Regions from separate parts of the Roseburia sp. genome, predicted to be linked through region 3. Evidence: predicted binding sites of a transcription regulator. Region 3 holds the regulator's gene; each other region holds the start of a gene.
The links. The regulator Rex, encoded in region 3, represses fermentation and respiration genes when NADH is low (regulators of the CRP and FNR family bind a similar motif). The targets are predictions, from matches to a motif close to ATTGTTAANTANTTAACAAT.

Region 1 (3,290 bases), on a different contig from region 3:
TGCGATCTGATATCCACCATTTGTTCCTGCATTAAATGCAAGCGCAAGACCGATCAGATATACTGCATAAGAACCGCTTCCGATTGCAGTAGAGATACGACGTCCTAACTTATCAGAAAGAGGACCTGCAAATGGAAGTGCGATCAGTCTTCCCAGTCCAAGTGCGGCAGAAATAGCTGTAATCGCCATAGCTTCCACACCCCAGGATGCAGCAAGAGCTTCCTTGATCACTGCCTGTCCTAAAATAGAACATCCGACACCATGGATAAAATAATTTAAATAAAGAATCAGTGCGCTCGGTAAATATTTTTTGTTCATTGATTTTCTCCTCAATTTGGTTTGTGATGCAGCGGCATTTTTTCATACCGCCGCATGTGACTGGGGGATTTTATTCGTATTTGATGTTTAATACTTCTTTCATATGCTCGATCGGCATATCTTTTCCAGTCCAGAGTTTAAATGCTGCTGCTCCCTGGAATAACATCATGCCAAGACCGTTCATTGTCTTACATCCAACTTCTTTTGCCATGGAACGCATCTTTGTCTCAAGCGGAGAATAAGGTACGTCTACAACGATCAGTTCCGGACGGAAGAAAGATTTATCAGGAACAACGGACATTCCCTCTAACGGTTTCATACCAACACCTGTTCCGTTTACGAAGATGTAAGAATCTGCCATCTCTTCTCTTAATTTCTCTTTGTCGTCTAAATCATAAAGAGTAGCTTTGCAGTTTGTTCTCTCATTGATCTTTTTCACAGTTGCCTCTGCGTTCTCCCAGAATTTATCATGAATGTTGAAGATAGAGATTTCTTTTACGCCATCTAATGCAGCCTGGATCTCGATTGCTGTTGCAGCTCCGCCGGCACCTGCGATGGTCATTTTCTTTCCGATCACGTCGATGTCGTTGTCTTTTAATGCCTGCATAAATCCGATACCATCTGTGATATGTCCTGTTAATACACCGTTGTCATTAACGATCGTATTTACAGCTCCGCAAAGCTCTGCAGCCGGTGATAATTTATCAAGATACTGACCAACAACTGTTTTGTTTGGCATAGATACGTTAGAACCAACCATCTTTAATGCGCGAAGACCTTTGATCGCATCCTCTAATGTACTGTTGTCAACCTCGAATGCAAGGTAAGCATAGTCAAGTCCTAAATATGCAAATGCCTCATTGTGCATTGCCGGTGAACTTGAATGTCTGATTGGGTAAGCCATTAATCCGATAAGCTCTGTGTGACCTGTGATTCTCTCTGCCATAGTAGTGTTCTCCTTTTTCTTTTTTGTTTGATTTTCTTATTTAGTTTCATGTTTTTAACATTACCTGCCCGCTTTGTTAAAAACTTAACAACCTCTGATGTAATTATTATACAACGCTTTTTTCAATACATCCAATGCCAATTTCATGCTTTTTTAATAGTTTTAATGTACTAATCATGATATAATGTGTACAAAAACAATGGTTTTATTTTGTAATCCATAGATATTATCTATCATTTATAAGGAGATCTATACATGACACTTAATCAATTGAGTTATTTTTACCAAGCAGCCATCCTTCAGCACTTCAACCAGGCAGCAGAAAAAATGAATATTTCAGAACCAAGTTTAAGCCGTTCCATTGCTGCTTTAGAAAATGAACTTGGTGTCACACTTTTTGAAAAACGCGGGCGAAATGTCACGCTCACAAAAGCCGGGGAGATTTTTTTAGAGCATGTCACGCAGATTTTAGATGATGTTACACGCGCCTCAAATAAAATGCAGCAGATTGCAACAAACGGTGGACATATTGATATTGCTTATGTTTCCCCGCTTGCCCGTGAATTTATTCCAAATACGGTACGCGCTTTTCTTTCCTTAGAGCAGAATAAAAATATTACGTTTCATTTTTTTCAGGATATTACTTCCATGAATATAGAAGGTCTGAAGAAAGGTTCTTATGATCTGATCTTTGGTTCCTACTCTGCGAATGAACCAAATATTGAGTTTATACCTATTATAAAGCAGGACCTTGTGGCAATCCTTCCCATAGGACATCCTCTCGGTAAAAAAGCTGAAATTGAAGCCGGGGATTTCGAAAAATACCCGGTGCTTGGATACGCAAGACATTCCGGTCTTGGCAAATACACACGTAACTTTTTTAATGACCACGGTGTGATCCCGAATTTTATCTGCGAGTCTCCGGATGAAAACGGAATTGCCTCACTTGTGGCAAAAAACTTTGGGATTGCTCTCGTTGCCGATGTTGATACGATTCACAGGGATGATATCTGCATCAGGCCGCTCATTTCACAGGAAACTTTTTCACACACGGTATATATGGGATATATGCGGGGAAAATATCAACTGCCGGCTGTGCAGAGGTTTATCCAGTTTGTACGGAAATCATACCATTGATAATGCAGCTGTCTGCTTGCCCGAAACTCATTCCATTGATAATACGGCTGTCAGCTTGCCTGAAACTCATTCCATTGATAATGCGGCTGTCAGCTTGCCCGAAACTCATTCCATTGATAATACGGCTGTCAGCTTACGCGAAACTCATTGCAGGCTGTGAATATTGTGAGGCGGGAACCCATTTAACGAAGGCACGCTTGCGCTGCCTGTCGCTCGCAGCGGTACTAAGCGACCAGAATACGGTCGCTAAGTACCGGCGGCTCCAGAGCACCTTCTTATAAATGGGTTCCCGCCTCACAACTGACTTTACTGTATCGGTGAGTTTCGCTTCACTCTGTTTTCTGTATCGATGAGTTTCGCTTCACTCTGTTTTCTGTATCGATGAGTTTCGCTTCACTCTGTTTTTCTGTATCGATGAGTTTCGCTTCACTCTGTTTTCTGTATCGATGAGTTTCGCTTCACTCTGTTTTCTGTATCGGTGAGTTTCGCTTCACTCTGTTTTCTGTATTGGTGAGTTTCGCTTCACTCTGTCTCCTGCGTGACAAACTGGATAAAGGATTTCGCTACGGGGGAGAGGTAGCGTTTTTTCATGGTGGCAAGGTAGACATGGCGTTCGTATTCCGGGTTTGTGATGGTCAGGGTTTTGACGTCGAGGGTTTTTAAGATTGGAATATCCGGCATGACTGCAATGCCAAATCCCTGGGCGACAAGTCCTGCCATGCTGCCGTCTTCCTCTATTTCAAAGGCGATCTTTGGAAATACGCTGATCTGTTCATACATCTGGTCGATCACCGGGCGCAGTCCGCTTCCTTTCTGGAAATAGATCTGTGGATAATCTACGGTATCTTTTAAATCCACCGTATCGTACATGGCAAGCGGGTGGTTTTTC
Region 2 (3,290 bases), 240 kb from region 3:
GTATGCAACGAGTTCTAATTTCAAAAAAGGACTGGTAAAGAAAAATATTTCTTCTGGCAAGACATCTGCAACTTATACAAAACTGAAAAAAAATAAAACCTACTATGTAAGAATGCGCTCTTATGTCAAGGTAAACGGCAAAAAGGTATATGGAAACTGGAGTGCAAAAAAGAGTGTTAAAATAAAAAAATAAGATCATAAAAATGGCTGCTTTCCTGTAAATGGGAGGCAGCATTTTTTTGCTTTATTGGTTTACAAGTGAACGAAAAAAGAATAAAATAAACCGTAAATTAAAATGAATGTGTAAGAATAACGGGATCATTCAGGCTGAAAATGGAGGCTTACAATGGAAATACAAAATGATCATAAGAAATCATTAAAGAAAATATGGATTTTGTCTGCAGGAATCATAGTAGTTCTGGCAATTGTGCTGTTTGCAGGGATAAAAAATGGATTTTTTTTAAGAAAGAGCGATAAGATTTTATATGCTATGTATCAAACGGTCAAGGATCAGCCACAGGTGGCAGACGGTTTGAATGGGGAAGATTATACCATTTCGATAGAAGGGCAGTGGAAGAAACAGAAGATACAGGCAGAGTATGCATCAGATTCTGCACAGAAGCAGTTAAGGGGAACGTTAGATCTTGATAAGCTGCAGGATTTGGAATTTGTAATGGTACTAAATGACAAGGAACTGAAAGCACAGTTTCCGTCACTGAGTTCGAAAGTATTTACATATGATTATAACAGTAACAAACAAAGCGGATATATCGCAAAAAAGATCGGTTCACAGAATCTGGAACGTTTTAATACGGTTCTGGCAGGATTATATGGTGGAAAAGAACAAAAAGAGATTGGAAAAGATATATTAAAAGAAGCACGGAAAGAATTTAATAAAATTAAGATCAATAAAATCGAAAAACAGGAATTTGAAATTGACGGTCAGAAAAAAGATTGTGTGGGCTATCAGTTTGTGATCAGCAGTGATAATGTACAAAATGTGTTAGATGCCGCAGAGAAAGCTGCGAAGAAAAAATATGGAGATGGGACAAAAATATCAGAAGATCCTGCCGGGAAAATATTTATGGCGGTTTATGACAAAGTATCAGCAGCGGGGGAGATGGAATGTAAGGTATATTTATTCCGGAATAAGCTGGCTGCGATCGCTGTAAATTATGAAATTGATGGAAATAGGCAGAATATGGAAATTTTATTTTCAGGCGGTGACTTCCGGATGCAGAACATGAAAATCACATATTTAAAGGGAGAAGAGACACACTCTGTCTGGACTGCTATTACAGGAAACCCTGCAGCGGGGGACGGAACACTCACATTTGAATCCGATGATGAAGATGGTCTGAATGGTAGAATTTCCGTGAAAAAGGGCAGTGAAATGACAGACATTACGGGGGAAGAATGTGATCTTATGGGATTGAATGGATTTGAATTGTTAGGATTATTTGGTGAGTTTGCTGGATTTTGAACTGTTATTTTTTCAATAAGATGCAAAAAATCAAAGTGTTTCTCAATAAAAACATGCGAAGTACTTGAATTTCCATACAGATAATATATAATGTCTAAGATGGTTAAAAAGTTAACAAAGATAAGATGAGCGAGGTAAAACACGATGTATGCAGATGAAAATGTGATTAAAATCAAACACGATGTACTCTACACAGTCGCAAAGCTTGCATTTGAAGGCAGACTTGAAGAAGAGAGAGACCACATCGCAACAGAACTCATTCCAGGTCCGACACCGCAGTTTCGCTGTTGTATTTATAAAGAGAGGGAGATCATCCGTCAGAGAGTCCGTTTAGCAGAGGGTAAAGCACCGGGCGCAGAGGATGATGGAAATGTGGTTCAGGTTATCAGCTCCGCATGTGAGGACTGTCCGATTTCCAGTTATACTGTAACAGAGAACTGCCAGAACTGTCTTGGAAAAGCATGTATCAATGCATGTAAATTTGGCGCAATCGAGCCGGGAAGAGACCGTTCCCATATTGATCCTTCCAAGTGTAAAGAATGTGGAAAATGTGCACAGGCATGTCCTTACAATGCAATCGCACATTTAAAGAGACCGTGTAAATTCAGCTGTCCGGTCAATGCGATTACATACAATGAGTACGGCATTTCTGTGATCGATAAAGAAAAATGTATCCGTTGCGGTAAATGTATCCACAGCTGTCCGTTCGGTGCAATCGCTTCTAAGACTTATATTGTGCCGGTAATCGAGGCTTTAAAAGCAGGCAAACATGTATATGCGATGGCAGCTCCTGCAACAGAAGGTCAGTTTGGTGCAGATATCACAATGGCAAGCTGGAAAAAAGCGATGAAAGAGATGGGATTTACGGATTTCTATGATGTAGGTCTCGGTGGAGATATGACAGCAGCTTATGAGGCAGAAGAGTGGGCTGAGGCTTATAAAGAGGGAAATAAAAAAGTTACTTCCTGCTGTCCTGCATTCGTAAATATGGTGCGTTTACATTATCCGGAATTAGCAGAGTGTGTATCTACAACAGTATCTCCGATGTGCGCAGTTTCACGTCTGATCAAAGCGAAAGATCCTGATGCGATCACTGTATTTATTGGACCGTGTGTTGCCAAGAAGTCAGAAGTTGCAGATCAGAAGATCGAGGGAAATGCAGATTATGTATTAACATACAGCGAGATCCGTGCAATGATGAAAGCAAAAGGCGTTGAGTTACAGCCGTGTCCAAATGATGATCAGACAGCATCTACATTTGGTAAACGTTTCGCAAACTCCGGCGGTGTAACAGCTGCAGTACTTGAGAGCTTAAAAGAGTCTAACGATGAGATCGCAGCAACCGTATGCAAGGCAAACGGTGCGGCAGAGTGTAAGAAAGCATTACTTCTGTTAAAAGCTGCAAGACTGCCGGAAGACTTCATTGAAGGTATGGCATGCGAGGGCGGCTGCGTTGGTGGTCCAAGTGCGTTCAACGATCAGATTTCTTCCAAAAAGAACCGTGATACCCTGATCGGTCAGGCAGATGACCGTACCATCCATGACAACTTAAAGAATTACGACATGGAAAGCTTCTCCATGCACCGCGAGTAGGACGAGCGGAGCATTGCATCGCGGGTAAGCAAACAGAATAGTGAGCATTATTATGCCGTGCAGCCTGTAAAAGGGTTGTGCGGCATTTTTGGTTTGCGCGCCATGGGCGCGCTCTAATGGGTGAAAGTCCCGAACACGCCTAGGCAACGAGGAAGTGTATAGCAGAACAGCAAGGGTGTCCATCGTGAGGTGGAATCTGAAGGAAGCTGTAAGC
Region 3 (3,290 bases):
AGCTCTGTAAAATAATCCTGTTTTCTTCCGGCGTCAGCACACGCACCAGACCGCATCCTGTGGCGTAAGCAGCTTTTGCAGATAAAACTGCCGCCCCTGCCATATTGACACTTCCTGCGATCAGCAAAAGTTTTCCATAGCTTCCTTTATTAGAATGACTTTTTCTCTCCGGGAGCAGCAATAAATCTTTCGTTTCCAATGCCATTACTGACGGTGTCTCTCCCAGCCAGCTTTCTTTCGTGATACCGATATCACATACGATCACTCTGCCGGCATATTCATTTCCCGGCCAGAGAATACTGCCTAATTTCGCAAATGCGAATGTGATCGTGATATCTGCACGAAATGCCATACCAAGGACAGCACCTGTATCTGCAGAAATTCCGGATGCAATATCCACTGCCACTTTTTCTCCCGGAAGTGTATTCATACAACATAATATATCTGCATAAGTACCAGTCACGTCTCTCGACAACCCTACACCAAATAGTGCATCTATGACAGTTGTTGGTCTGATCTGTTCCGGTAAATCCGTATAGACAGGAACACCATATGCATTTAAAATATCCTGCTGGATTCTGTTTTGCTCCGAGCAATGATCTTTATTTCCAGCAAAAACAACTGTAACAGTATGTCCCTCCAGAAATAAAAGGCGGGCGATCGCAAAACCATCTCCACCATTATTTCCGCTGCCGCATACGATAAGAACTTCTGAGAGATCAACCTTTTGCTTATGGAGTTCATTTACAAATGTTATTGCTGCATGCTCCATCAGAAGAAGTCCCGGAACTTTAAAATGTAAAACGGTATTTACGTCATATTTTTGCATTTCCCTGCTGTTTACAAGATACTTCATGATAATAAGCCCCCTGTTATAAGCAAAAAACGCCGCACAAAGATCTGTGCGGCAGCTAATTGCTTCCTGAATTTATGGCACCCTTTTCAGTTGCCGTTTTTTTCTGCTTTTTTGTTTCTGACAATGTTGTAAGATAACTGCATCAAACTGTCGGAAAGATGTACATTCTCTACAACAACATTTTTATCAATGAGCTCCAGGTCTACATGCGCAAAATTCCAGATTGCGCGGATTCCAAGTCCGACTAGTCTGTTTGCAATGGCATCAGCCTTTTCCTTTGGCATAGTAAGCGCCGCAATATCCACCTGATTTTCTGCACAGAAACTCTCTAATTCATCCAGCATGCGGATTTTGATTCCACGCACGGTCACACCGTCCAATGCAGGATTTACATCAAACAGTCCTATGATCACAAAACCAAGTTTTTCAAATTTCACATAGTTTGTAAGTGCCTGTCCAAGATTACCTGCACCCACCACAATAATATTGTGTCTTTCATTTAAACCTAATATCTTACCGATTTCCTCATATAAAAACTTTACATTATAACCATAACCCTGCTGGCCAAAACCACCAAAATTATTCAGATCCTGTCTGATCTGGGATGCGGTCACATTCATTCGTTTACTCAGATCATTGGATGATATACGTTCTACACCGGCATCTAAGAGTTCTCCGAGGTAGCGGTAATAACGCGGCATTCTCCGGATAACTGCCTGTGATATTTCTTTTTCCTGCACAAAAGGTTCCACCTTTCTTACGTTCTCTCGTTTATTATAGTGATTTCCCCTGTGTCTGTCAATGTGTGAAAAATTTAACTATCTTTTTTCAATAAGATATTTTCTGCTTTGTCAGGAAATATCATCAATCAGTTCCATCTAACTGCATTGACAGCTCTTCCCAGGTTTCATAGCAGGTTTCCAGTCGTTCCCTGCACTCCTGCTGTCTTGCTGCAAGCTCATTTAATTTTGCGGAATTAACTGCGTTTTCCGGCTTTGCACATTCTTCATCGATCATGCTTATTTCACTTTCAAGTGCGGCAATCTCTTCCTCGGCTTTTTTTAAACTGTTTTCAATTTTACGAATCCTTGCCTGCTCTGCTTTTTGTGCCTGCCAGTCGAGCTTATTAACGGCATCATCCTGTTTCTTAGGCTGCACATCTGAAGTTTCTGGCTGTTTCACATACAACTGCGTCATAATATCATGTTTTTCCAGATAATAATCATAATTTCCGATATAATTTACAATTGTTTCACCTGTCAGCTCCAGGATTCTTGTTGCTGTCTGATTGATAAAATAGCGGTCATGTGAAACAAAAAATACCGTTCCTGTATACTGGTTTAATGCAGATTCCAAAATTTCCTTGGATGTAATGTCCAGATGGTTTGTCGGCTCATCTAAAATAAGAAAATTAGCATCTGAAAGCATCAGTTTTGCCAGGGAGACACGGCCTCTTTCACCACCGCTTAAATCTGAGATCCGCTTAAACACATCATCATTTGTAAATAAAAAGGCTGCCAGTACATTGCGGATCTTTGTGTTATTCAGCTCTGGATAAGCATCTGAGATCTCTTCAAATATGGTTTTATCCATATGTAAAAGCTGATGTTCCTGATCGTAATATCCAATGTGAACATTCGAACCAAGTGTTACCGTACCACCATCTGCCTGTATCAGATTATTGATGATCTTTAAGATGGTCGTTTTCCCGGTTCCGTTATTGCCGATCAGTGCTACCCGCTCCCCACGTTTAATCTCGAATGAGATATCCGAAAACAATGTAACCGGCGGATATGATTTTGCAAGACCTGACACCGTAAGGACATCATTTCCGCTGACCACATTTGGCTCTAACACGATCTTAATGTCTGTATTGTCCTCAACCGGTTTTTCAATACGTTCTATCTTGTCTAACATCTTTTCGCGGCTCTCCGCACGCTTGATGGATTTTTCACGGTTAAACGATTTTAACTTTGTGATAACTTCTTCCTGATGTCTGATCTCACGCTGCTGATTATAATATTGTTTTAACAGATCTTCACGGACTTTTGCTTTCTTCTTCGCAAAATCCGAGTAATTTCCCTGATATACATACGCTTTATGCTGGAAAATCTCTACAACTTTTGTGACAACGCGATCCAGGAAATAACGGTCATGTGCTACGATCACAACAGCCCCTTTGTAAGCCCGCAGAAAATTCTCAAGCCAGCGGATCGACTCCATATCCAGATGGTTCGTCGGCTCATCTAAAAGCAGTACATCCGGCTTTGTGACTAAAAGTTTGCCAAGGGAAACTCTTGTTTTCTGTCCTCCGGATAACTCGCTCATCTGTTTGCTCAAATCTTCATCTGAAAAACCAAGTCCTTTTAAAATACCGGTTACTTCACTCCGGTATGCATATCCGCCCTGCAGTTCAAATTCGTGGCTCAGACGA

Region 1: a site for Rex is predicted at 1,337-1,356, ahead of ACDD58_RS06085 (shikimate dehydrogenase). Genes of this name have one in related genera too.
Region 2: a site for Rex is predicted at 1,583-1,602, ahead of ACDD58_RS13280 (4Fe-4S dicluster domain-containing protein). Genes of this name have one in related genera too.

Annotation. Positions count from the first base shown of each region.
Region 1 is NZ_JBGLEJ010000004.1:583,679-586,968, forward strand. It holds gene ACDD58_RS06080 (MFS transporter) at 1-318, opposite strand, end outside; gene ACDD58_RS06085 (shikimate dehydrogenase) at 389-1,264, opposite strand; gene ACDD58_RS06090 (LysR family transcriptional regulator) at 1,520-2,401, shown strand; gene ACDD58_RS06095 (LysR family transcriptional regulator) at 2,924-3,290, opposite strand, start outside.
Region 2 is NZ_JBGLEJ010000005.1:428,329-431,618, forward strand. It holds gene ACDD58_RS13270 (fibronectin type III domain-containing protein) at 1-193, shown strand, start outside; gene ACDD58_RS13275 (hypothetical protein) at 347-1,483, shown strand; gene ACDD58_RS13280 (4Fe-4S dicluster domain-containing protein) at 1,628-3,076, shown strand.
Region 3 is NZ_JBGLEJ010000005.1:669,410-672,699, reverse strand. It holds gene ACDD58_RS14515 (NAD(P)H-hydrate dehydratase) at 1-856, opposite strand, end outside; gene ACDD58_RS14510 (redox-sensing transcriptional repressor Rex) at 943-1,596, opposite strand; gene abc-f (ribosomal protection-like ABC-F family protein) at 1,721-3,290, opposite strand, start outside.